Regions from separate parts of the Glutamicibacter sp. GQ173 genome, predicted to be linked through region 1. Evidence: predicted binding sites of a transcription regulator. Region 1 holds the regulator's gene; the other holds the start of a gene.

The links. The regulator HrcA, encoded in region 1, represses chaperone genes, less so after heat shock. The targets are predictions, from matches to a motif close to TTNGCACTCGNNNNNNNCGAGTGCNAA.
Region 2: a site for HrcA is predicted at 16,369-16,395, ahead of groL (chaperonin GroEL). Genes of this name have one in related genera too.

The regions. Positions count from the first base shown of each region.
Region 1 is NZ_JCAXDT010000002.1:212,047-221,123, forward strand. It holds gene AC6CHO_RS04925 (PhoH family protein) at 1-487, opposite strand, end outside; gene AC6CHO_RS04930 (GerMN domain-containing protein) at 799-1,710, shown strand; gene AC6CHO_RS04935 (16S rRNA (uracil(1498)-N(3))-methyltransferase) at 1,796-2,569, opposite strand; gene dnaJ (molecular chaperone DnaJ) at 2,572-3,699, opposite strand; gene hrcA (heat-inducible transcriptional repressor HrcA) at 3,766-4,779, opposite strand; gene AC6CHO_RS04950 (DUF3097 domain-containing protein) at 4,908-5,780, shown strand; gene AC6CHO_RS04955 (DUF4870 domain-containing protein) at 5,871-6,272, shown strand; gene hemW (radical SAM family heme chaperone HemW) at 6,288-7,517, opposite strand; gene lepA (translation elongation factor 4) at 7,518-9,077, opposite strand, start outside.
Region 2 is NZ_JCAXDT010000007.1:238,228-256,379, reverse strand. It holds gene AC6CHO_RS13020 (aromatic amino acid lyase) at 1-370, shown strand, start outside; gene AC6CHO_RS13015 (IclR family transcriptional regulator) at 414-1,139, shown strand; rRNA gene rrf (5S ribosomal RNA) at 1,366-1,482, shown strand; gene AC6CHO_RS13005 (ABC transporter ATP-binding protein) at 1,601-2,668, opposite strand; gene otsB (trehalose-phosphatase) at 2,734-3,447, opposite strand; gene AC6CHO_RS12995 (alpha,alpha-trehalose-phosphate synthase (UDP-forming)) at 3,554-5,017, opposite strand; gene AC6CHO_RS12990 (DsbA family protein) at 5,420-6,286, shown strand; tRNA gene AC6CHO_RS12985 (tRNA-Thr) at 6,457-6,533, shown strand; gene AC6CHO_RS12980 (DUF808 domain-containing protein) at 6,734-7,684, shown strand; gene AC6CHO_RS12975 (HsdM family class I SAM-dependent methyltransferase) at 7,791-9,440, shown strand; gene AC6CHO_RS12970 (hypothetical protein) at 9,443-10,369, shown strand; gene AC6CHO_RS12965 (GNAT family N-acetyltransferase) at 10,373-10,990, opposite strand; tRNA gene AC6CHO_RS12960 (tRNA-Val) at 11,404-11,477, shown strand; gene AC6CHO_RS12955 (Atu2307/SP_0267 family LLM class monooxygenase) at 11,544-12,590, opposite strand; gene AC6CHO_RS12950 (threonine/serine exporter family protein) at 12,825-14,462, shown strand; gene AC6CHO_RS12945 (uracil-DNA glycosylase) at 14,459-15,232, opposite strand; gene AC6CHO_RS12940 (DUF3263 domain-containing protein) at 15,389-15,679, shown strand; gene AC6CHO_RS12935 (LytR C-terminal domain-containing protein) at 15,722-16,333, shown strand; gene groL (chaperonin GroEL) at 16,629-18,152, shown strand, end outside.

The DNA of each region.
Region 1 (9,077 bases):
CGGCGACTGCCATGGCCATGGCCAAGAAGGTCTTGCCAGTGCCTGCAGGCCCGATGCCGAAGGTAATGGTCGACTCTTCGATGGCATCGACGTAGCTTTTCTGGTTAACCGTCTTGGGGCGAATGGAACGGCCGCGGCCAGAGAGGATCTTCAGCCCCAGAACATCGGTGGGCGCGTCGGGGTTCCCGGCGCTGAGCATCTTGATGATCTGCTCGATGGTCTCCGCGCTCATGCGTGAACCGCGCATCGCCAGCGATCGTGCTTCTTCGGCCACCCGCTGCGCCTTGCGGACCTGTTGCGGGTTTCCTGCCAGCACAAGGGCTTGGCCATTAGGCCGGAAACTCACCTGCGGGTAGGCGCCGGAGAGGATTCGCAAGAGCTCATCATTCGGGCCCAAGGTAGCAATCATGAGTTCAGCTGTATCAAAACTAATGGTGAGCGATGCGGACTCCGAGTCCGCTTGCGTTTTATTCTGTTCAACCTGCATGCAGTGCTTGGTGCCCCTTTGGTGAGCTTGATGGTGGTGTTGCTTTATCCTTGGTTCCATTCTATCCAGTCATCGGGTTTTCCGGTGGAAATTCAGGCCTGAGCGTAAGAGCAGAACCTGAAAGTAGTCTTAAATGAATCTATTTCCAGCAGGTCGCGAAGATATAGATTTGGTTACGGATTAGCAAGTGGGGCCGATTTCGGGCAGATCGCGGCAACTCGTATGGCAAGCTATGACAGCGGCTCCAAAATGTTTTGCGAGCCCAAAACCGAAAAAGTTTCACGGATTGGTATGTAGTGCAGTCAAGGTTCTTGCAGAAAATTCCGCGCCGAATTGGCGTTGTCGGAATTGCTGCCGCCCTCGTGATCGCCGCTGGTTGCGGCCTAAGCAATCGCGAGAGCTCCTTTGAGATGCCTTACAGCGCAAACGCCGAGTCCTTGAACCTGCCTAGTGCCACCGACGCTGGTGAACAGATCGGCATGGCAACCAAGCTGCCGATCTACTGGCTGGAAAATACGGATACCGGAGTGTTCTTGTATCGCGAGTATCTGCCGGATAACCGCCACAATGAACCGGTCGGCGACGCCATCTGGACCTTGCTGACCGCAGAGCCTGCCGGACCGCATCGCTACACGCATCTGGGCGCATCCGACGAAATCGGCGTCTCGATGAGCAGCACCAACGTGATCACCTTGGATTTGCCCGCCAAGGTCTTCAGCGCACATCTCGATGAAGGCCTCTCGGAACGCTCGATCCAGCAGCTGGTCTTCACGGCAACGGCTGCAGCCTCTAGTTCCGGCCTTCTGGTGGGCCAATCTGCTCCGACGGTAAAAATCCTTGTTGATGGCCAGCCGAATGCTGAAGTTTTTGACGGGTATCGGCTGAAAGACGTTTATGAGCGCAACCCCAAGTTCATGGCGCCGATCTGGATCGTGGATCCGCAGTACGGAACTGTACTGGCAGAAGGCAAAGTGCGGATCAATGGACGAACGACCAAATTTGATATTGGAACTTTCTACTCCCTGCAGAAAAAAGACGCCGACGGCAAACTCACGGTGATCACCGCGCAGAAGCAGGTGATCCCCGGAAAAATTGAAAAAAATGGCGCGTTCAGCATCAGCGAGCGGCTCTCCCCCGGTTCCTACAGGCTCACTTTCTGGGGCATGGAAACCGAATCGGATGCAAAAGTCGGCGAAGTGACTTCGGTCTTCACGGTTAAATAACCGGCGCTCGAACCGCTTTATTTTTCGCAAGTAACCAAAAATTCGCGGGAACCTTTCACAAGGTGCCCGCGAATAGCCATACTAGTCAGATTTCTCCAAGCAAATGCCGGATCAATACCAGCGCTGCCGGTCCTGCAGTGGAAGCCCGCAATACGTGCTGGCCCAACAAGGCGGCATGCGCTCCAGCATCGGTGAATGACTTCAGCTCCGAATCGGAGATTCCCCCTTCGGGGCCGACGATCATCACAACCTTCTGCCCCTGCTCCGCCCCGGCAAGCCAGCCAGTGACATGCGCTGCCACCGGTTGCGTGGCCTGCTCGTGCAGCACCAGAACCAGTGCCCCAGCCTGGACATCCTCAGCAACAGCCTTCGCTAGTTCCTTGGAATGAGCCGGTGCCAAAACCTCGGGTTCGAAAGCGCGACGCGATTGCTTCTGGGCTGAGCGGACCTGGGCCCGCCATTTGGCCAGGGCCTTATCCGCCTTGGCAGCATTCCAGCGCACGATCGACCGGTCAGCTTGCCACGGGCGCACGGCAAGCACTCCAAGCTCCACCGCTGACTCGACGGCTTGCAAATCACGTTCGCCCTTGGACAGCGCCTGCACCAAGGTGACCGGATGGTCGCTGCCCGTTTCCTGGATGCATTCGAGCACCCTGGCGCGCAGCAGATCCTTGCCGGTGCCCAGCACTTCGACAGTAAGGCGAAGGCCCTGGCCGTCGAGCAAGTCCAGGTACTCACCTGCTGCGACTCGTTTGACTGTCGCCGCGTGATGGGCCTCAGGACCGGAGAGCTCCAAGGTTTCCCCCGGCACTGAGTTTCGTGCCAGTTCGGTGTCGATGACGAAGCTGTGGTTGCTCATGCTCAGCGCTGGTTCAGCTTGTCGCGCAGCCGGGAGAACATGCCGCCTGAATGCTCAACGCGTCCAGCGGTCATTTCCTCGCCACGCAGCTTGGCCAGCTGCTCGAGCAGATCGCGCTGTGCAGCGTCCAGCTTGGTCGGGGTCTCCACCTGAAGATGCACGATGATGTCGCCGCGCTTGCCACCACGAAGGCGTGGCACGCCCAGACCTGGCAAGGTGACGGTGTCGCCGTCTTGCGCACCGGCTTCCACATTGATCGGCTGTTCGCCGTCGAAGGTTTCCAGCTTGAGCTCGCAACCCAGTGCGGCTGCGGTCATCGGGAGGCTCATCTTGGCGTGCAGGTCGGTCTGCGCGCGTTCGAAGACCTTGTGGCGGCGCACGTCGACCTCGACAAACAGGTTGCCATTCGGTCCACCGCCGGGGCCTGCTTCGCCCTGGCCGCGCAGCTGGATGCGGGTGCCCGAATCGACACCTGCTGGAACATTCAGCGACTTCGAGACATGCTCGCGCACGCGTCCTTCGCCGTTGCACTCCAAGCAGGGGTCCGGAATGGTCGTGCCGAATCCTCGGCAGGCCGCACACGTCTCCACCGTCATCATCTGGCCGAGGAAGGAGCGGACCGGCCGCTGCACTTGTCCGGCGCCGTGGCAGATATCGCAGGTGACCGGGCTGGTGCCCTCACGGGTGCACGTGCCGTTGCAGGTCTTGCAGGTGACTGCGGTTTCCATTTCCAGCGGGTAGACGGTGCCCTTGACTGCGTCTTCCAAGTCGATCGTGATGGTGATCAGCGCGTCGCGGCCCGGCTGGGTACGGGATGACGGGCCCTGGGCCTGGCCGCCGCCGAAGAACTGCTCGAAGATGTCGCCGAACCCGCCGAAGCCCTGGCCGCCGCCGCCGCCAAAGCCTGGGTGGCCGTTGCCGTTCTCATCGCCAGTTGCATCGTAGTTCGAGCGCTTGGTCTGGTCGGAAAGAACCTCGTAAGCGCGGGTCACAAGCTTAAACTGCTCTGCGGCGTCCTCGCTTGGATTCACATCCGGGTGCAGTTTGCGTGCCAGCTTTCGGTAGGCACTCTTGATTTCCTGAGGGGTCGCGTCCTTGGCAACGCCCAGGGTCTCGTAATGCGAGCTCACGTTATTCGCCGTGTCCTTTCCTAAAAATGCAAAATTCAAAAAATGCTAAGCGTATCGCCAGCGTAGCTAGTGCGCCAAAATCTTTGACAGGTAGCGGGCTACTGCCCGCACCGAGGCCATCGATGTTGGATAGTTCATGCGGGTCGGGCCGAGCACGCCAAGCTTGTTGCGCACGTCGGCACCGTAGGTCGTGGCAATCACCGCGGCCTCCGAGAGCTGCCCGTAGTGATGCTCGGTGCCGATGGCCACCGCCACGCCGCGCGAGTCGGCCTCCAGCTCGGAGAAGAGCTTGAGCAGCACGACCTGTTCTTCGAGGGCTTCGAGCACCGGGGTGATGGTCAGCGGGAAGTCGCCTTCCACGCGGGCCAAGTTGGCTGTTCCAGACATGATGATGCGCTGGGTATTGGCTGCCTGGGCCATTTCTTCCAAGGCATGCAATACGCTGTCCACCAATGGCTCGGATTGCTGCTGCGGGTTCAGCCCGGCGCGGGTCAGCTTGCCGCTCAGATCGGCGAGCTGGACTCCCTCGAAACTATTGAGCAGCCACAGCTTCAGGTCGGCCAATTCGGCATCTGAGTACAAGCGCGCAACGGCCATCATGCGCTGGTCAACGGTGCCGTTGGAGGCAATCATGACCATCAGCACCTGGGAGCTGCCCAAGCTGAGCAGTTCGAGGTTCTTCAGCGACGCGGTGTCGTAGTGCGGCACTTGGATCATCGCCACCTGATTGGTCAGTCTGGCCAAGAGCCGGACAGTGCTCTTAAGCATCTCATCCAGGTCGGTGGAGTCATCCAGGATCTTGTTGATGGCATCGCGTTCGGCCCTGGACAGCGGCTTGAGCTCGCCAATCTCATCGACAAAACGGCGGTAGCCCTTTTCGGTCGGAATACGCCCCGATGAGGTGTGAGGGGCAGCGATCAGGCCCTCTTCTTCCAGCAAGGCCATGTCATTTCGGATCGTGGCCGCACTGACGCCAAGATTGTGCCGATCGAGCAGCGCCTTGGAACCAACCGGTTCACGCGACTGGACGTAGTCTTCCACGATGGCGCGCAAAACATCCAAACGCCGAAGCTCACTCACAACGCCACCTCCTTGGCATCCCTATCAGAAGGGTTTGGCACTCTAACCTGTCAAGTGCCAAGTCTAATACGTTCAGCGGTTGCTAGCATTGGATTTCGAGCGTATTCGATCACAGCGAAAGGCAGTACGTGGCTAATTACTCCTGGGGACCGCAAGATCTCAGTGCCCCGGCACAGAAAAAACTCCGCCAGGTACCCATCGAACGCGGCATGGTTCTGGAAGACGCCACCTCAGGCTGGGTTGGCGAAGTCATGCGTACCGAGAAGTCCGGCGGCATGCGCATCATCGTGCTGGAGGACCGCCATGGCAAGACGCGCTCGTTCCAGGCCGGTTTCGGATTCTATCTCGAAGGCGAACCCGTCGAGATGGTTGATCCGGTAGCCAAGGCCGCGCAGCCCAAGACCATGGTCTCGGCATCCGGCTCCCGGGCGGTCACCGGATTGAAGGCCCGTCAGGCACGTGCCAGCCGCATATGGGTGGAAGGCAAGCACGATGCGGAACTCGTGGAAAAGGTTTGGGGCCACGACCTGCGTGTTGAGGGGATCGTTGTTGAACCACTGCACGGTGTTGACGACTTGGCCGGAGCCATCCGCGATTTTGCCCCGTCCCCGGAACGCCGCCTTGGCATCCTCGTTGACCACCTCGTGGCCGGCACCAAAGAGGCCCATATTGCCGCCGAGGCCATGAAGGTCCCCGGCGCAGCACAGAACGTCCTGATTCTCGGGCACCCGTATATCGACGTTTGGCAAGCGATCAAGCCCGCGACGCTCGGAATCAAGGCCTGGCCTGTCATCCCCAAGGGCACCGACTGGAAAACCGGTGTGCTCCGCGCCTTTGGCTGGCCGCACGAAACTGCCGAGGATATCGGTATCGGATGGCAGCGGATCCTGTCCACGGTTTCGCATTATGGGCAGCTGGAACCACAGCTTTTGGGAAGAATAGAAGAATTGATCGATTTTCTGACCACCGAAGATTACGGTTTCCTAACAATTGACCAATAGCTGGACTTTAGCCCGGTAAACCAGCCTCTGCGTGAACCGAGCCAGCTATGATGGAGAAGAAAACCAGCCACAGCAAGACAAGGGAAAATAGTGACTTCACGCCAGACGCAGTCATCGGAGAATTCGCGCTTCGAAGGATCGCGAACCGCTGCGTTGCCGCTGACTCCAACCGAGGACCGGCAATGGTCGACCATGGCCCACTTCGGCGCCATTCTCGGCTGCATTCCGTCTGCCATTATTTTTGCGGTTTTTCGTGACCGAGGCGCATTCACCGCCCAGGAATCCAAGGAAGCCTTCAACTTCACTTTCCCGCTCACGATCCTGGCGATCGCGCTGAACGTATGCACGATCCTGCCCGGCATCGGCTGGCTCTTCTCCGTGCTTGCCGTGGCCCTGTGGGTCACGATGACAGTATCGGGCGCCCTTGCCGCCATTCAGGCCAACAAGGGACGCCCCTACCGCTACAAGTTCAATCTTCGCCTGATGAAGTAGCAGTTCTACCCAGGTCTAGAAATCGAGCAATTCTCGCACCACGAGGTCGGCTAGCAGCCGGCCTCGTTGCGTTAACACCAAGGTGCCAGCAAAAGCCGCCTTGGCATCAATCAGTTCATCAGCAATCAGCCCCGCGACCTTGGTGCGCCCGGTGGCATCGAGCTCACTGATTTGCATGCCGGAACTCAGGCGGGTCAACAGCATCGTTCGCTCCAGCTGGACAGCCTGGGCATCGGGGTACTCTCGGCCGTGTCCGGGTGAGATCCCTGCGTCAATGCGCTGCTGATACGCAGCTGGATGCTTCACATTCCACCAGCGCAGGCCGCCGACGTGCGAATGCGCGCCAGGTCCTGCACCCCACCAGTCGCCGCCCTTCCAGTACGCAATATTGTGCTGGCAAGCGTTGGCTGGAGTCTTGGCCCAATTGCTCACTTCGTACCAAGAGAAACCGGCGGCAGCGAACATCTCATCAGCCATCTGGTATTTCTCGGCATGGTCGTCATCGTCGATATTGGGAACCTCGCCACGGCGGATTTGCGCAGCAAGCTTGGTTCCCTCTTCGATGATCAGCGCATAGGCGGAAATATGGTCCGGCTCGTAGCTCAGCGCCGCTTCGATGCTCATGCGCCAATCTTCCAGGCTCTCCCCCGGAGTGCCGTAGATCAGATCGACACTGACATCAAGGCCGGCTTCGCGAGCCCATGCCACAGCCTGGGGTACCCGCTTGGGATCATGGGTTCGTTCTAGGACCTTGAGCACATGGGGCACAGCAGACTGCATCCCGAAGGAAACACGGGTGAATCCGCCGTCGGCCAGTTCTTGCAAGCTCTCGCGGGTCACCGAATCGGGGTTGGCCTCGGTGGTGATTTCCGCACCCGGCTTCAGGCCGAAGTCCCGGCGAATCTGACCGAGCACCGATACCAAGTCACCGGCGGGCAATAGCGTCGGAGTGCCGCCGCCAAAGAAGACGGTTTCAATTTCCCGGTGCGGCTGGCCCGAGCGGTCCATCACCTCGCGGGCAAAGCTGATTTCCTTGTTCACCGTGGCAGCATAGGTCGCCTGGCTCGAACCCGAACCCAGCTCGGTGGCGGTGTACGTGTTGAAATCGCAGTAGCCGCAGCGCACCGTGCAGAACGGAATATGGACATAAAAGGACATGGTCCGCCCCTGGGCCTCATGCGCGCATGAGGCCGGGAGCAGACCATCGGCCGGAGCCGGATCGCCGTCAGGCAGTACTGATGGCATTTACTTCTTTTTCGGCTCGTCGGTGGACAGGGCTGCGATGAAGGCTTCCTGCGGAACTTCCACGCGGCCAACCATCTTCATGCGCTTCTTGCCTTCCTTCTGCTTCTCCAGCAGCTTGCGCTTGCGGCTGATATCGCCGCCGTAGCATTTGGCAAGAACGTCCTTGCGGATTGCGCGGATGTTCTCGCGGGCAATGATGCGCGAACCGATTGCAGCCTGGATCGGCACCTCGAACTGCTGGCGGGGAATCAATTCGCGTAGCTTGCCGGTCATCATGGTGCCATAGGCGTAGGCCTTGTCCCGGTGGGTGATCGCGGAAAACGCATCCACCTGGTCGCCCTGCAACAAGATGTCGACCTTGACCAGGTCGGCAACCTGCTCGCCATCGGCCTTCCAGTCCAGCGAGGCGTAGCCGCGGGTCTTGGACTTGAGCTGGTCGAAGAAGTCGAACACGATTTCAGCCAACGGCAAGTGGTAGCGCATCTCCACGCGGTCCTCGGAAAGGTAGTCCATGCCTCGCATGGTGCCGCGCCGGGTCTGGCACAATTCCATGACCGCGCCGATGAATTCACTCGGAGCAAGAATGGTGGCGGCCACCATCGGCTCGTGCACTTCCAGGATCTTTCCGTCCGGGAACTCCGAAGGGTTGGTCACGGTGATCATCTGCTTGTCTTCGCCCATGACTTCGTACACCACGTTCGGCGCGGTGGAAATCAAATCCAGGTTGAACTCGGACTCCAGGCGCTGCCGGGTGATTTCCAGGTGCAATAGGCCCAAGAAGCCCACGCGGAAGCCGAAGCCCAGGGCGACAGACGTTTCCGGCTCGTAGGTCAGGGCGGCGTCGTTGAGCTGCAGCTTGTCCAGCGCGTCACGCAGTACCGGGTAATCGGTGCCGTCCATCGGGTACAGGCCCGAGAACACCATTGGCTTGGCTTCTTCGTAGCCGCCCAATGACTTGCTGGCAGGCTTCAGGTAGTTGGTGACGGTATCGCCCACCTTGGACTGGCGGACGTCCTTGACGCCGGTGATCAGATAGCCCACTTCGCCAACGCCCAGGCCCTTGGTGGGCTCCGGGTTTGGCGAGGATACGCCGATTTCCAGCAGTTCGTGGGTGGTGCCGGTGGACATCATTTGGATCTTCTCGCGAGGAGACAGCTTGCCATCCACGACACGTACATAGGTCACCACACCGCGGTAGGTGTCGTACACCGAGTCGAAGATCATGGCGCGCGCTGGCGCTTTGGCATCGCCGACAGGCGGTGGAAGCTGCTTGATGACCTCATCGAGCAGCGCCTCGACGCCTTCGCCGGTCTTGCCCGAAACCTTGAGCACCTCATCTGGCTCGCAGCCAATCAGGTTGGCCAGTTCGGCGGCGTATTTTTCAGGCTGCGCGTTGGGAAGGTCAATCTTGTTCAGCACCGGGATGATGGTCAAGTCGCCCTCAATAGCGAGGTACAGGTTTGCGAGGGTCTGGGCCTCGATCCCCTGGGCAGCGTCGACCAGCAGGATGGCGCCTTCGCAAGCGGCCAGGGAACGCGACACTTCGTAGGTGAAGTCGAC
Region 2 (18,152 bases), on a different contig from region 1:
AGCTGCCAGCGCAATGGGTGAAGTGCAGGCGGCGGCCGCACCAATTTCCACGCACAGCGCGGTGCTGTCGTGCGGCGTCGAGGAGGACGCAACCTTTGCCCCCGCCGCCTTGAGCAAGCTCAATCGCGCGCTGGAAGGCTACGAGCTCATGGTGGCCGCAGAAATTGTCGTCGCCGTGCGCACGCTCAGGCTGCGCGCAAGCGCCACAGATCTGGAGGCCGGCGACGGCGTTGCGCAGCTGCTGGAGATCTGTGAGCCCTTGCCCCTAGGGCTCGAAGACCGGGATCTGCAAGGCGATGTGCAGATTGCGCGGCAACTGATCACCAGCCTTGCGCAGGCAAGTCGCAGTTCTCGCGCCCGGCTTGGTTAGACTTCGAGTAGACGCCAGTTGATTACGGGAGATTATGAGACATATGGCAGATCGATCAGCAGCCGAACCGGGGCATCAGGAGCAAACGCCGCGAGGTCCGCAAACAGTGCATCGGGCCCTGGAGGTATTGACGCTCGTCGTCGACCGCGGACCGCTGGGCCTTAGCGACATTGCCCGTGCCAGCAACCTGCCCACCAGCACCACATCGCGGATGCTGCGCGTTCTCGAGCACTGGGGCTACGTCTCCCGGGCCAGTGATGGGCAATATTCCCTCGGGCAGCGTTTCGTCCAGTCCCGGGTGGTCAATGACCAGACCAGCGTCGAGGACCTGATCGACGCTTCCGGGCCGATTATGGGCCTGTTGACGGAGCAGACCTCGGAGTCCAGCTATCTGGCAGTGCCCAGCCCGGCCAACACCTGCACCTTCTTGCGCGAGGTGCAAAGCTCGCTGCCCATCCGGTATGTCGGATTCGATGGCTGGGAGGGGCGAACGGTTCCCATGGGCGGATCGGTGACCGGAGAAGTCCTGGAGGGGCGGGTCCCGGATCCGGGCTATGTGGTGATGGTGGCCGTCGAGGACCCCGACGCGACGGTGATCGGTGCCCCCGTGCGCAATGCGCAGGGCAGGATCATCGCGGCCCTGAGCATTGCAGGACCGAGCTTCCGGATGGGCGAGCAGGCGGTAGCGGCCCTCGGTGCCGCGGTGTGCTCAGCGGCCGAAGAGCTTTCTGCGCAACTGGACTCGCGCCTCCTACCAGGCGCCCTCTAGCCCGGGCAAAGCCGTCGGGCACCGTGGATGCCGAGGGGAACCGCCAGCTTGCCGAAAGCGGGAGGCCGCTACACGGGTGGTGAACATGCGCCGGCGTGTGCCGAAGGACACCCTATGGACTTGCCCCTGGATTGGCACCCTGCCGGCAGGCCTGATATAGTTATGGAGTTGTCGCAATCGCGGATGACACCGTAGTTTTCCCATGGTCAGCCATGAGGTATAGAGTTACGGCGATCATAGCGTGGGGGAAACGCCCGGTCCCATACCGAACCCGGAAGCTAAGACCCACAGCGCCGATGGTACTGCACTCGGGAGGGTGTGGGAGAGTAGGTCATCGCCGGGCATAATTTGCCGAAGGCCCCGAACGAAAGTTCGGGGCCTTCGATGTTTAACCGGCGCGTTAATGCGAAAAAGCCGAGGGCCAGAAAAGACAGCTCTTCTGGCCCTCGGCTTCGCGTGGTTTAGGCTTCGCTTAGCCGCAGGCCGCTCTCTGTATCAAACAGATGCACGTGCTGCAGGCGAGGAGCAATATTCAGCTTCTGGCCTCGTGCAGGTGGCGTGCGGCCATCAACGCGAACCACAACCATCTGGGTTTCGCCAGCAAGCTCAGCAGAACCGTAGATGTACGCGTCGGCGCCGAGTTCTTCGACTACGTCAACGACGATCTCTACGCCCTCGCCGGCACCCACGATCTCGATGTCTTCCGGGCGGAAGCCCAGCGTGGTTCCACCCTGGGCGCCCGGAGCCTGGATCAGGGTAGAGCCGAAGGCCACCTGCCCATGAGCAGATTCCAGCTTGACCAGGTTCATGGCCGGGGAGCCGATGAAGCCGGCAACGAAGACGTTGCGCGGACGGTCATAGAGCTCGCGGGGAGTACCGACCTGCTGCAGTTCGCCATCCTTGAGCACCGCAACGCGATCGCCCATGGTCAATGCCTCAACCTGGTCGTGAGTCACGTATACGGTGGTGACGCCAAGACGGCGAGTCAACGAAGCGATCTGGGTACGAGTCTGCACACGCAGCTTTGCGTCCAAGTTGGACAGCGGCTCATCCATCAAGAAGACCTGGGGCGAACGGACAATTGCGCGGCCCATGGCCACACGCTGGCGCTGGCCGCCGGAGAGAGCCTTCGGCTTGCGGTTCAGGTACTGCTCCAAGTCGAGCAGCTTGGCTGCTTCCAGAACGCGGCGGTTGCGCTCTTCCTTGTCAACGCCTGCAATCTTCAACGCGAAGCCCATGTTCTCGGCAACGGTCATATGAGGGTACAGCGCGTAGTTCTGGAAGACCATTGCGATGTCGCGATCCTTTGGCGGAACGTTGGTCACGTCCTTGTCGCCAATGAGGATGCGACCGGAATCGACCTCTTCCAAGCCTGCGAGCATGCGCAGGGTGGTGGACTTGCCACAACCCGACGGGCCCACGAGCACGAGGAATTCTCCGTCTTGGATTTCCAGGTCGATTGCATCCACGGAAGGCACGAGAGCGCCTGGGTAGATACGGGTGGCCTTATCAAAGGTCACAGTTGCCATGATGACAATCCTTTCACGGGCAGGTACGTGCCCGACGATCCATAGTGAAAGTGAAATAGGACACTTTAGTCTCGCATGGAAACCAGAATTTGCAAAAGCTCTGGCAACTGTTGCGGAGAAGCTATATGATGAGTGGCCAAAGTCGGCCCTGATCCTACTTTTATCCCAAGATCCTTGGGTTCCAATACTTTAAATCCGTTTTCGTCGGTGACATCATCACCGATGAAAAGCACCGCATCAACCTGTAATAAATCTTTAAGCCACGTTAAGCTCTCGCCCTTGTCTCCTTGATGCACCGAGGCCTCAAGGACCGCCTTGCCCTCGAGGAGCTTGGCACCGCCCATAGCGTTCAAAGCGGCCTTGGCCCCGCCGAGCGCGGCGTCGGCGGCAGCGGGTGCTGCACGGCGTACATGCAGCACGGTCGCCGAAGGCTTGTATTCCAGGCTGACATCCTCGTAGGAATCGGCCACGGCCTCGAGTTCCCTGGTGATGCGAGCCAGCAGATTCTGCTGTTCGCAGCTCAGCGGCTTTTCGATCCATTGCCCTTGGAAAGGATCTGGCAGCAGGCGCTCAGCACCGTGCGAGCCAATGCAGATTTCCGGCAGAGGCTCGGGATAAACCTGCGCCAGGGACGCTAAATTGCGGCCGGAAACCAAAGCGGCAAAAACGCCAGGCAGTTGCCTGAGCGTTTCAAAAACCTCAGCCGACTCCGGAAGAGGCCGGGCGTCTTCGGGGCGGTCGACGATTGGCGACATTGTCCCGTCAAAGTCCAAAGCCACAAGAATATTCTGATGAGCTGCAAACCTGCTCAGCGCGGCGTGCAGTTCTGGGTCGAGGTCAGACACGTTTGTATCCCATCGTGAGTGTGCGGATCCTGGTGCCGGGCTAGCGGACGATGGCATCTGTCGAGGAAGCGGCGCTGATCTCAGCAAGTTCCGCGAGGAATACCTCAGACCAGCGGGCCACGGTGTTCACCTTCAGATGCCGGTTCATCCGTCGCATCCGCTTCTCTTGCTCAGCCTCGTTCATATTGACGGCCTGGATGATCTTGTCCTTCATGCCGTCGATGTCGTGCGGGTTCACCAGTACGGCTTGGGTCAGCTGGTCAGCGGCGCCCGTGTATTCGGAAAGCACCAGTACACCACGGCCATCCTGATGTGCTGCGACAAATTCCTTGGCGACCAGGTTCATGCCATCACGCAGCGCGGTCACCAGCAAAACATCGGCTGCCAGGTAGAGGGAAATCATCTCGCGCAGCGGGTAGGACTGGTGCAGATAGCGCAAGGTGGTGTGGCTCAGGGTGTCGTGCTGTCCGGTAATTTGCCCAACCATCAGTTCGACCTGGTCGCGCAGCTCCATGTACGTATCGACGTTTTCACGGCTCGGGCTGGCCACCTGGATCAGGCACACATCGCCGGCGCGCAGTTGCTCGTCTGCAAGCAACTCGCCGTAGGCCTTGAGCCGGTGGCGAATGCCCTTGGTGTAGTCGAGGCGATCCACACCGAGAATCACGGTTTTTGGATTGCCCAGCTCATTGCGAATCTGCGCGGCGCGGGCAATGATCTGCGGGTCGCGGGAGAGCTTTGCGATCTGTTCGGTATCAATGGAGATCGGGTGGGCCTTGGCCCGGCAGAGATTCTGCATTTGATTGGCAGCAGGGGGAGTGGCGACGTCGCCCTTGGTGGAGTAGTCGGTAAAGCGGCGCAGGCAGCGAAGGAAGTTGGAGGCATCAGCTTCGCGCTGGAAACCAACAAGATCGGCGCCTGCCAGGCCTTGCAGGATCTGGGTACGCCACGGCAGCTGCGAGAAGAGACTGGCTGCCGGGAACGGGATGTGGAGGAAAAAGCCGATTTTCAGATCCGGCCGCGCCAAGCGGATCATCTGGGGCACGAGCTGCAGCTGGTAGTCATGGACCCATACGGTGGCATTCGGGGCGGCAATTTTCAGCACCGCGTCGGCAAATCGCTGATTGATCTTCTTGTAGCGGTCCCACCATGTGCGGTGGTATTCCGGGGGCACGATCACATCGTGATAGAGCGGCCACAAGGTGGAGTTCGAGAATCCTTCGTAGTACAGCTCCAGATCGTCTTCGCTCAGCGGCACTGGGACCAGATGGATGTCATCCTTGTCGAAGCTCTCCAATTCTTCGTTAATACCACCATGCCATCCAACCCAAGCACCGTCCGAAGCTGCCATGATCGGCGCCAGAGCAGTCACCAGGCCACCGGGAGAACGCCGGAAGCCTTGTGTCCCGTCGGGATTCGTGATCCGGTCAACGGGCAGCCTGTTGGCTACGACTACCAAATCGTAAGATTGCTCGGTATTTTGGCTTGGTGCTGGGGTACCCACTTAAACCTCCTGGTTTGATCAAACTGTGCACCGGCGGGGTGCGGATTCGTCGGTTCTGAGTGAATGACTTTGTATTCGATTTTTTCTGTTGCGCTTTGCGGAAGGCCTTGGTGAAAAGCCGCTCCTATTGAAATCATACTGAATTTTTTCTCTTGCCATGTGAGGTGCGGCACGCTAAGTGGTGCGTCACAGCGGGCCCTGGTCCGAATCGGATGCCTTGCGCTCATGACTTGGTTGAATGATCAAGTACAGGCCTGGGTCTCGCTTTGGGCGCTGTATGCACAAGATATGCGTGTCCTGTGAAGGGTGGGCAATCTGGGGTTTTCCGGGATATTTGCGCAAAGAGTTGGCTAAGCTTGACACAGATGACTGTTCGCTGCTGACTGAGGAACCACCAAATTTATGTCTACGAATAATCCGCGCCCAACTAAGGCGCAGCGCAACGCGAGCGCTCGCGAAAAAGCTGCCCAGCTACGAGCCAGCCAAGAAGCCGCTCAAAAACGCAAGTCACTTTTCGTGAAGCTTGGCGTTCTTGTCGCCGTCATTATTGTTATCGCACTGGTAGTTACGCTGATCGTCCGAAACAACAATGCGAAGATTGAAGACAGCGGTGCCACTCCTCAGGGCGCGACGGCTGCCGGCGGCATCATGGTAACTTCCGCTGACTCGGTTGCTGAGAAAACTACCGACCAGGTAGACGTTACGAAGCTGACCGCTCCCGAAGAGCCCCTGGCTGCTCCTGAGCCGCGTGACCTGATTGTCGCCAAGAAGGGCGAGCCAATCAACATCACCATGTACGTGGATGCCAATTGCGTGCACTGCGCCGACTTCGAAGCCACCTACGGCGACCAGATCGAAAAATGGCTGGCCAATGGCGACGTTAACGTCGAGTACCGCAACGTTGGGTACCTCGATGGTGGTTCGCCAACCAACTTCTCCTCGCGTGGCGCCAACGCTCTTGCTTGCGTCGCCGATGAGAGCCCAGCTGCCTACATGAAGTTCGTGAAGGCACTGTGGGGCCACTACCCAGAAGGCGAAATGAAGAACGCTGAACTGGCCCAGATGGCAGTGGACAATGGAGCCAGCGAATCCGTCAGCGACTGCATCGAAGGCGACAAGTTCCGCCCATTCGTCCAGTATGCGACCACCGCAGGCCAGTACGATGGCGTGAAGGGAACCCCTTCGATCTTCATCCAGGGCAAGGAACTCGTTTTGGGCACCGATGACTTCCCGACCAAGGTTGAAGAAGCGATCAAGGCAAACAAGTAAGTCCAAAGCCTAGCCCTAGACAACGAGGCGCGATCCGGTAAAATTTCTTATTGATCTCGCACCAAGACAAAGGGGAAGAAAGCCATCCGTGGTTTTCTTCCCCTTTGTCTTGCCCGCAACCCCTGCCGATTCGCAGACCAGCGGTGTTTTCAGATATTCTTATCCGGTACGCCCCCTTAGCTCAGCTGGCCAGAGCGTCTGTCTTGTAAACTGAAGGTCACCGGTTCGAATCCGGTAGGGGGCTCCACACTGGACGTAGCCCAGATGAGAACCGTGTTCATGATCTCCCATGACGCGGTTTCTTTCATTTCTGCCACCAGCATCATGGTGCTGAAGCCGTGCCTGCAAACCGGATGAGCACCGCACCGGTAGAATTCCTAGCGAGACCACAATCCTTGAGCCAGGGCGGATCGGCCCGATGTTCATCACCATTTGGAGGAGCCGACCATGGCCGGAGGCCTTGTAGCACTTTTGGACGACGTAGCTGCCCTGGTGAAAGTGACTGCGGCATCCCTTGACGACATAGCACTGGGCGCCGCCAAGGCGAGCACCAAGGCCATGGGCGTGGTGGTCGACGATGCTGCGGTAACGCCGCAGTACGTGGAAGGCATTTCGCCCAAAAGGGAACTGCCGATCATCTGGAAAATCGCGGTGGGCTCCATCCGCAACAAGCTGGTCTTCATCCTGCCAGTCGCCCTGCTGCTGTCCTACTTCGCCCCATGGGCGCTGACCCCGATCCTGATGCTCGGTGGCGCCTACCTGGTCTTCGAGGGTGCGGAAAAACTTCTTGAAGCCTTCGGATGGATCAAGCATCACGGCGCCGGCGAAGCAGGCAAGGAGCGTGATGAAAAGTCCATCATCAACTCAGCGGTGCGCACCGACTTGGTGCTCTCGGCGGAAATCCTGGTGATTTCGCTCAACGAGGTAGCCCACGAACCGTTCCTTACCCGTGCGCTGATCCTGGTTGTTGTTGCCGTCATGATGACCGTGGTGGTTTACGGCGCGGTGGCACTGATCGTGAAGATGGACGATATCGGCCTGCACATGGCCGCGAAGCCGCGCAAGCTATCGCAAAAAATTGGCCGCGGCCTGGTCAAAGCCATGCCGATCATCATGTCCGTGCTCAGCAAGGTCGGCGTGGTTGCGATGCTGTGGGTCGGTGGCCACCTGTTGCTGGTGGGCATGGACGAACTTGGCTGGCACGCCCCGTACGGCTTTGTGCACCATGTCGAAGAGCTGGTGCATCACGCAACCGGTTCAGCAGGCGCGGTGCTGGGATGGTGCGTCAACACCGCATTCTCCTGCGTGGCCGGATTCATCATGGGCGCGATCATTACGGTGATCGTCCTGGGGATTCAAAAGCTGCGGAACAAGGGCAAGGTCGAGGCCGCCCACTAAGGCCCAAGCCCGGGCCGGCACCCCGCGTACAATGGATAAGTTGCCGCCCCAGGCGCGGTCATCCGCGTCCAGCCAAACTGTCTGGCCGCCATGGAAAGATCGATGCGTGTTGAGTAAAGAACAAAAAGAGCAGGCTGCTGCCCGTCATGCGCGCGGAGCCTATTTCACCCCGGAACCCGTCGCCGCCTTCATGGCGCAATGGGCCCTTGATGGCCAGGCCGCGAGCGTCCTGGAACCCTCGTGCGGTGACGCTCAATTCCTTGAAGCCGTGCATCGCGAGCTGGGGGAGCGACAGGGCGGTGTGCAGCTGCTGGGCTACGAATTGCACGAGCCCACCGTGGCCCAGGCCCGCAAGCGACTGGCCGCCCAGGGAATCAACGCGCGGATTGAACAAGCGAACTTTTTTGATATCGACGGCACCGCGGACATGGACGTGGTGATCGGCAACCCTCCCTATGTGCGCTACCAGCTGCACCGGGGAGCGGATCGCCAGCGTTCGCGGCTGGCGGCCAAAGCAGCCGGGGTGGAACTGAACGAGCTGGCCAGCATCTGGGCGGCCTTCGTGGTTCACGCGACCAGCTTCCTGGCTCCGGGCGGGCGGATGGCCCTGGTGCTGCCCGCGGAACTGATGTTCGTCAACTACGCCGGCGTGGTGCGGGCGATGCTGCTCGAGCGCTTTGCCACCGTCCACCTGGCAGTCTTTGAAGAACGGCTCTTTGCCGACGCCCAGGAAGAGGTGGTGCTGCTGCTGGCCGAGGGCTACCAGCAGGGCCCCAGCGGCCATTTCCAGCTGCATCAATTCCGCAATACCCAGGACCTGGCCCAGTTGGGATCCGGCACCCGCCACGAACCGCAGCGTGCCGCGGATCGCTGGACCGGTTCGCTGGTCGGGCTCGAAGCCCAGGGCATTCTCGCCGCCGCCAGCGCCCAGGGCCATTTCGCCCCACTCAAGTCCTGGGGCGAAACCTCGCTCGGCGCGGTCACCGGCAATAACAAGTGGTTCACCTTCAGCAGCGATGAGATCCATGAGCTCGGATTGCCAGAAGCGGACCTGATTCGCATTTCACCGCCTGGCTCCAGGCACCTTCGCGGACTGGAGCTTGACCAGGCCGGGTGGGAACAGCTGCGGGATCACGGAGCAGCGGCCTATCTGTTCAGGCCCTCGGGCGAACCGAGCGCCGCGGGAGAACATCTTGTGGCCAGCGGCGAGCTGTCCAACGTGGACCAGGCCTACAAGTGCAAGGTGCGCTCGCCGTGGTGGCGGGTGCCGGTGCTTTCGGTGCCGGATCTGTTCATGACCTATATGAACGCTGATACGCCGAGGCTTACAGCTAACGAAGCCGGCGTGCACCACATCAACTCGATCCACGGCGTTTACCTCGGCGCGGACGTGCGCGAGCTGGGCCGCGGCCTATTGCCCTTGGCCTCGCTGAACACGCTGACCATGCTGGGCGCCGAAATGGTCGGGCGATCCTATGGCGGCGGGATCCTCAAGCTTGAACCGCGCGAGGCCGATGTGCTTCCGGTGCCTTCCATCGCCATGGTGCAGCGCTTTGCACAGGAACTGCACGCCATCAAGCCGCAGGTGCGCGAAATGCTGGCGGCCGGGCATAAGCAAGAAGCCACCGAAGCGGTAGACCGGATCGTTCTGGAACAAATGCTCGAGCTGGATCAGGCAGCGGTGGAAACCCTGCGCGCAGCACGCAGGAACATGCTCGATCGCCGCAAGGCGCGAAGCAAAGCGGTGAAGGGATAAACGTGGCTAATCCTGTGGTTGAGAAAACCCTGGCCTTTGCGGAATTTGATACCACTTTGATGTCAGCGGCCAAAGACTCGCCGTGGCTGAGCAACGGCGCGGTCACCGAAGAATTCAACCCGTCCTATTCCGTGCTGGAACGGCTGTTGAGCATTCCGGTGCGCAATAAGGCCGTCACCCGATCCGGGCGCTTTGCCCAAGGCGTGGACGCCTGGCTGGCCCACGAACTGCGTCGTGCCGGATTTGACGCAGACCTTGTCTGGCCGCGGCCCGAGGCGCCGCGGGTGCTCTCCAGCGACATCTTGGACCTGTTGCGCCGATTGCCCGAGCGATTGGCCGACGAGGTCCACGAGTCGATCATGGCCGGAAAGGCGGGGAGCACCGATGCGAGGATCCTGGGCCGCGCCTACATGAAACAGACCGATGTGGTGATGACCCATTGGTCCACCGGCCCCGAGCTGCTGCTGAGCACCAAGGCCATGACGTCATCGTTCGGCAAGAACCTCGCCAACCGCTATGAAGAAGCCTATGGAGACGCAGCGAATCTTCGCGCGCGGTATCCGCTGGCAGCGGTCGGGTTCTTCTTCGTGCAACGCGCCACCATCCTTGAATCGGAACCGGCGGCCTTCCGCCGCACCGTGGACATGATCCGCAAGCTGCGGGACTTCGGCGATGGGTTTGGCTATACCGCGACCGGCCTGCTGCTGGTCGACTGGGACGACGACTCGGATAACCCGGAAGTCAGGTGCGTGCACCCTCCGGTGCCCCAGGACATCGCCACGGCGCAGTTCCTTAATGCCATGGTCGACACCGTCCTTAAAGTCACCCCCATCGACCTCCACGAAGCGGCCCGCGCTCGCCGAGCCGGTGAAGTGGCGCCGCTGCCCGGTCATGAATGGGCCGACGAGCAGCAGGACGCCCTCTTCTAGGCCCTAGATCATTCCAAGTGCCGGCATCTGGTCGCCGCAGGGCAGCTGAATGCCCAATGATGGCCCGATTGTTCCAGCCGCGGCAAAACATGGCGCAGGAATCGCGGCTGGCGGCGCGATGATCTCCACGCAGTCTTCCGAGGCCTGCGGCAAGTTCTCCACCCACTCCCACGCGGCCTGGGTAGCACGGTAGATGAACTTCAGCCGGCCATCCTGTTCGAAGCTGCGTTCGCGGTCCCACAGCTCGGAGCGTTCGTAAAAGGCCCAGGAAGCAGGATTTTGCGCATCGATCACGATGATGGGCGTTTTGCCCGAGCGCACTGCGTGCTCCAGGCGCAATGAGGTCACATGCTGGCGGATGCCCAACCGGCGGTACTCGGGGCGCACAGCCATGCAGCCCAGCTCCACGGCGTTCATCGAGTCGGTGGGTGCGACGATCGAGTCGTGAACCAACCCGGCAGCCACGAGCGTGCCACGGTCGCGCACCGTGACCAGCAGGCTGAGCCGGTCGAATTTCTGGTGCCAGCGCTGGTCGATGACAGGGTAGAGCTGTGCCAATTCTTCACGCTGCTCTGGCAGAACGCAGAGCGGTGACAAGGAAAAGTTCAAGTTTTCAAACACTGGGTACGGTCCTAGAGAAAAAGAACGAACGAAAAATGAGGCTTTTGCGCGACCAGGTCTGACCTGCCGTGCGGTTTCGTTGGCCTTGAGGGGACCGATGCCGGCGGCTTCCGGCAACTTCCTTGTAGGGTCCAGTTTGAGCTCGATGAGCTAGAAAAATTATGGAGTCTAAAGTCCCGTTTTGACAAGTGGAAACAGCTACTTTTAGGTGACATGAAAATAAACTATTTGACGCGGTTTTTCCGGGCTGATCATGTGGCATATCCGGAGGCTGAAAGATCACCGTGCGCTTGGGTCTGAGCGCGTCTGCCGCGGTGCGGCCTGCCGCTTGAAGCCGGCTGCCGATTTGGTGCGCGAGTTATCACCAGCTAAGATCATTTAGGTGCTTGGCCCTGCGGTCAAAGCGCAAGTATGGATCTTTAGCTCAGTTGGTTAGAGCGTTCGCCTCACACGCGAAAGGTCGCTGGTTCGAGTCCAGTAAGATCCACGAAAAAATGCCACCAGAGATGGTGGCATTTTTGCGTTCATGGAGCTTCGCCATGCAAAGCGGGCTCTAGGCCCCGAGCAATTCGTGGACGCGGGGCTTCACTTCTTCGCCCAGCAGCCTAATGCTGTTCATCATGGCCTCATGCGGCAATGATCCGGCTGAGTACTTGATGTCAGCGCGGGATAGCCCGAGTTTCCTGGTGGCCGAGGCGAGCTTCGAGGCTACGGTTTGCGCGCTGCCGGCCATCATTGCCCCCTCCGGCCCCATGGCGGCCTGCAATCGCATCTTGCTCGCTGGCGGCCATCCGCGCTCGGCGCCCAGCCGGTTCATGGTCCGCTGGTAATGAGGCCAGAGGGTTTCCAGCGCTTCCTCGTCGCTGCCGGCCACCAACCCGTGGAAGTGCGCGGCCACCGGTTGTTCATCGTGCCCGAATTCCTTGAGGGAACGTTGGTACAAATGCACCAGTCCTTCAAAGCCCGAGGGCTGGCCCCCGATGATGGCCAGGAACAGCGGAAGCCCGTGGCGCGCGGCGCGAACAACAGACTGCGGGCTGCCACCGACGCCCACCCAAGTGGTCAGCGGCTGGTTCTCCAGCAGGGGATAAACCTGCTGGTTGCGCAGTGCGGAGCGGTGCTTCCCGTGCCAGACCACCGGATTTCCATGGCGCAATCTGGCCAAGAGATCCAGCTTCTCCTCGTAGAGCTCTTCATAGTCATCAAGCTCGAAGCCGAACAACGGGAAAGATTCAATAAAAGATCCGCGCCCGGCCACGATTTCGGTGCGCCCCTGGGAAATGGCGTCGAGGGTTGCAAAGCGCTGGTACACCCTGACCGGATCATCGCTGGAAAGGACCGTCACGGCGGTGCCCAACTTGATCTGCTTGGTGGTGCTGGCCAATGCAGCCAACACGATCTCCGGGGCGGATACGGCATAATCATCGCGATGGTGTTCGCCGACGCCAAAGAAGTCCAGATTCGCTGCTTCGGCCGCCTGGCCCTGGGCGATGACGTTGCGAATCACCTGCGCATGGGTCAGAGGATCGCCCTGAGCGTCCTCGCTGATGTCGCCAAAGGTTTCGGCGCCGATCTCCGGCAAGAGAAGTTTGCTGCTCATCAATGACCTCCGATATGTATGCAAAAGCATCTAAGTTCAAATACTTGCAACCACAATCGAGCCGGCGATATTCCGCAGGCAGGAATTGCCGGGAAATGTGTTCGGCGCTACCTAGTGACTTACGCACGTTCACGCGAACTTATTGCCCATGGGTTGTATCGTAAATTGCATGGGAAAGCATTGGCTGAGGGGGCAAAATTAGTGGCGCATCGATCTGACGAAGAGCATGGTGCTGTGCCACCACAGATCGGCGAAGATCCAGCGCCATCGGCCGGTGCACTACCTCGTATTTCCACCAGTGAAATCAACATGGGCTTTCATCCGGAAGTACCGCTAGAAGAGCCGCCCACTGCTTCTGAGCTCCCGCTGAACACGGCAGTCAGCGCCAACGTGGCCGCTGCCGACGCCTCGGATATCGAGTGGCGCACCGGCCAGGTCCACACCACCGATGAAGGCATCACCCTGATGCCAACGCGCGCCAACCCGGTGGCGCGCCGGCTGCTGGCAAAAATGTGGATCTCGGACACCCCGCCAACCCAGGCGCTGAACATTGTCGAGCGTCTGCAGGGAACCCCTTACGCCAATCCCAAGGTCAACGACCAGCAGGACGCTTCATCGCGTCGCACCATGGAATTCGCCTTGGACTTGGGGGAGACCCTGATCCGCTATGGCGCTGGCGCGTTGGAAGTGGAAACCAGCATCATCGCGGTGACCGCAGCGCTGGGTTTGAGCCATTTGGACGTGGACATTACCAACCAGTCCTTGCACTTGAACTACAGCCCGCCTGATGCCGAAAGCTATTCGGTATTGCGCGTGGTCCGTTCCTATACCTCCAACTACGCAGGGCTCGTCCTGGTGCATGAGCTGGTCTCGGACATCATCGCGGGCGGCGTGTCGCGCAGCGCTTCGGCCAAGCGCCTGAAAGAAATTACGCGCCGGCCAAAGCCCTTTCCCCGGTGGATTGTCGCTTGCGGGCGTGCCCTGTTCGCAGCGGCATTTGTGCTTTTCATTGGCGGCTCATGGGCCGGCGCGCTGGTGGCCATGTTCTCCTCCAGCCTAGTCACCCAGATTGGCCGATACGGCTCGCGCTGGCGGGTCCCCGAATTCTTCACTATTGCCGCATCGACGATGGTCATCACCGGCATCGCATTGATTGGGCATCAGTTGCATGCCCCGTTGGATCCGGCGCTGGTGGTTTCCGGCGGTATCCTGCTCTTGCTGCCTTCGGGGCGGTTTGTCTCGGCGCTGCAAGATGCGATCAACGGTTTCCCGGTGACTGCGGTGGGGCGCTTGTTCTCCGCCAGCCTGACCTACGGCGCGATCTTGAGCGGCATTGCCGCGGCATTGGTGGTCTCCGATGTGCTCGGCGGCGGGGAAGTCGATGTACACCAGATCGTGACTACCGAGTACCCCGCATGGCTCTTGGTCGTGCTGGTTGCTGTCGCCATTGTGGCCGGTGCCATTACGGAGCAAAGTGCGCTCCGCTTGCTGCTGCCTACCGCTGGCATTGCGGTGGGCGGCTACCTCGTGCAGCTGCTCGCCGAGAACATGGGCCTGGGCGACCGTGCGGTTCCAGCACTTGTCGCCACGGTCGTCGGTTTTGCGGCTCGCTTCGCGTCAGACAAATTGCGCACGCCGCAGCTAGTTCTGGCAGCACCGGCGGTCATGTTCCTGCTTCCAGGCCTCATGATCTTCCGGGCGATGTACGGCATCGTGATCAACGTCGATGACATGGCTACAGGTCTCGTCGAGATGTTTAACGCGATGGCCATCATGCTCTCCATCGCCGGAGGAGTCGTCTTCGGTGAAACCCTTTGCCGCCCGCTCACTTCTAACGCCCGGCGCGAACGGCGACGCATCCGCCGCCGCTAGGCGAGCGGCAAAGTCCAGTCAATCGGCTCTTGTCCCTGTGCGGACAGGAGCCGATTGGCTTCTGAAAAGGGTTTTGAGCCGAAAAAGCCCCTCGAAGCCGAGAGCGGCGATGGATGGGCGCTGCGCAATTGCGGCAGATTCCCCAGGGCAGGCGAGAACTTCTGTGCATGATTGCCCCAGAGAATGGCGACCGGGGGCGCGGAACGCTCGTTCAGAGCGGACAGCAGGGCCGCGATGATTGGTTCCCACCCGATCTTTTGATGTGAACCGGCCTGGCCTGCGGTGACCGAAAGCACCTGGTTGAGCAGCAGTACCCCGCGTTGCTGCCAGGCACTCAGATCAGGATGCGACGCTGGGGTGATCCCCAAGTCGGCTTCGAGCTCCTTGTAGATGTTATTCAACGAGCGTGGCAATGGGCGGACATGCTTGTTGGCCGCAAAGGCCAAACCGTTGGGATGCCCCGGTGTCGGGTAGGGGTCTTGGCCGATGATCAGGACCTTGACCTCAGCTAAAGGCAAAGATAGTGCGCGGAACATCACCTCGGGATCGGGGAGCAATGTTTCGCCTTGTGATGAACGTTCGGTTAATTCGAGGGCAAGCTGGCGAAGATTTTCATCTTGCTTGCTGAGCGCTGGAACCCAATCTTGAGCAATAAATCCGTGGTCGGCCATGGATTGCGCGCCGTGGAAGAACGGGAATTCTGCTGGTTCATACACGGGTGCCGGCGGTGGCCCAGGAGCCTCGAACAGGGGTTCTTGCATTTCATCCATAGACGCTATTGTTCCGTTTTTCTGGCGTGCCTGTGCCAGGCCACACGGCGATAGCTAAAGAGATTGGTTAGAATGTCGGTGGTATGTCTACCAGTGGTGGAGTACATGCATGAATGAAATGCGCAAAAACTGAGCCGAGGACAGAGGTGAGAACGGATGGCTGAGAAAGAGTTGTTGGTGGATTTTGTGATGAACCCAGACTCGGAACTCGACGAACGTTCGCAACAGATCCTGAGCTTGGAAAAATTGTGGTGGAAGTATGCCGGAGCCAAGGAACAAGCGATTACCAAGCAGTTCTCCATGTCTCCAACCAATTACTATCAGCTGCTGAACCAGCTGATTGAGACGGATGCGGCGATGGCCTACGACCCGATGCTGGTTAAGCGACTGCGCAGAACACGTTCAACAAAACGTCGTGTGGGCGGTAAGGTCGGCTCGGGACGATAACCCAGCCTGCCGTGACCAGTCAGACCTCGAGCAAGGACAAGAATGACCAACTACCCGCGTGACGAATTTGATCGCGTTCCGGAGTTCAACACCCGTGTCGGTTCACACCATGCGCACGGATGGGCGCAGTCCGCGGCCTCAAAGTCAACCGGTGGCAAATTGCTGTGGGTAGTGCTGACGGCCGTGATCGTCCTGGTCATCGGTGTAGCATCCTTCATCTTTGGCCCCCAGCTCAAAGACAGCCTCGCGGGCCCTTCGAGCGATGAGAGCTTGCAGTCCCAAGACGGCGGGGAGTCTGCCGATAGTTCGCAGGAGGCTTCACCCAGCGAATCCGCATCGCCATCCAGCACCATCGATGAAGCAGACGTGCTCTTTGGCCAGAAGATCGGCGTGTACAACGGCGCAAATGTTGCAGGCGTCGCGGGTGCTGGCGAAGAGGCCATGGCAGAAGCCGGGTTCACCAACATCGTCGCCGATAACTGGAGCAAGCCGGCGGATGTTTCCGCTGTGTACTACATGTCAGAGGCCTACCGCACCACCGCGGAAAAAGCTGCTGAAGTCCTTAATATTGACGAAGTTTTGCAGACCAATAACATTCCCGATCGGGTCACCATCGTGCTGGGCACCGATGACCCGCTGGGGCTGAACGAATAATTCGTTCATAATTCCCTTCGCTCAGAGCCGACCGGCTTGCACTCGCCATGCGAGAGTGCCAATATTTGTATTAGCACTCTTACGCTGCGACTGCTAACGCCGGTCGGTTTTTGCGTTCCCTGCGGAACGTGAACGCACCAGTTAGCGCCACGGCGGACGGAGCGTGGAAAATACCTCAGATAGCGAGAGCTGAAACGGTTGCCGGCCCGATGCCGCACCGGTCCACTCGTCCGTCGCGGGCGCTGTCTGTCGGTTGCATTTTCGCAAAATCGTCCCGAAAGGACCGAAAGCCACTATGGCCAAGATGATTGCATTTGACGAGGAAGCACGCCGCGGACTCGAGCGCGGACTGAACACCCTTGCTGACGCGGTAAAGGTGACCTTGGGCCCACGCGGCCGCAACGTTGTTCTGGAGAAGAAGTGGGGCGCTCCTACTATCACCAACGACGGCGTGTCCATCGCTAAGGAGATCGACCTCGAAGATCCTTACGAGAAGATCGGCGCCGAGCTGGTCAAGGAAGTTGCCAAGAAGACTGACGACGTCGCTGGCGACGGTACCACCACCGCTACCGTGCTCGCACAGGCACTGGTCAAGGAAGGCCTGCGCAACGTTGCTGCAGGTGCCGACCCGATCGCACTGCGCCGCGGTATCGACAAGGCTGTAGAAGCCGTCACCGCAGAACTGTTCGCCGCAGCGAAGAAGATCGAATCCAAGGAGCAGATCGCTGCTACCGCTTCGATCTCCGCTGGCGACAAGGAAATCGGTGGCCTGATCGCTGAAGCTCTCGACAAGGTCGGCGAGCAGGGCGTTATCACCGTTGAAGAGTCCAACACCTTCGGCCTGGAGCTGGAGCTGGCCGAGGGCATGCGCTTCGACAAGGGCTACATCTCCGCTTACTTCGTCACCGACGCAGAGCGCCAGGAAACCGTCCTGGAAGACCCATACATCCTGATCGTCAACTCGAAGATCTCCTCGGTCAAGGACATGGTTACCTTGCTGGAGAAGGTCATGCAGTCGAACAAGTCGCTGCTGATCATCGCCGAAGACGTCGAGGGCGAAGCCCTGGCCACCCTGATCCTGAACAAGATCCGTGGCCTGTTCAAGTCCGTTGCCGTCAAGGCTCCGGGCTTCGGCGACCGCCGCAAGGCCATGCTGACCGACATCGCCATCCTGACCGGTGGCCAGGTTGTTTCCGAGGAAATCGGCCTGTCCCTGGACAACGTTGGCCTCGAAGTTCTGGGTACCGCCCGCAAGGTCGTTATCACCAAGGACGAGACCACCATCGTTGAAGGCGGCGGCGAAGCCGACGCGATCGACGGCCGCAAGGCCCAGATCGCAGCCGAGATCAAGAATACCGACTCGGACTACGACCGCGAGAAGCTGCAGGAGCGCCACGCAAAGCTCTCTGGCGGTGTCGCTGTGCTGAAGGCCGGCGCTGCTACCGAGGTGGAGCTCAAAGAGCGCAAGCACCGCATCGAAGATGCCGTGCGCAACGCCAAGGCAGCCGTTGAAGAAGGCATCGTCGCCGGTGGTGGCGTTGCACTGATCCAGGCTGGCGCTGCTGCATTCGCAAAGCTTGAGCTGGAAGGCGACGAAGCAACCGGCGCGAACATCGTTCGCGTTGGCATCGAAGCTCCACTGAAGCAGATCGCACTGAACGCTGGCATGGAGCCAGGCGTTGTCGCCGACAAGGTCAAGGGCCTGCCTGCTGGCCACGGCCTGAACGCTGCCACCGGTCAGTACGTTGACCTGCTGGAAGCTGGCGTGAATGACCCAGTGAAGGTGACCCGTTCGGCACTGCAGAACGCAGCTTCGATC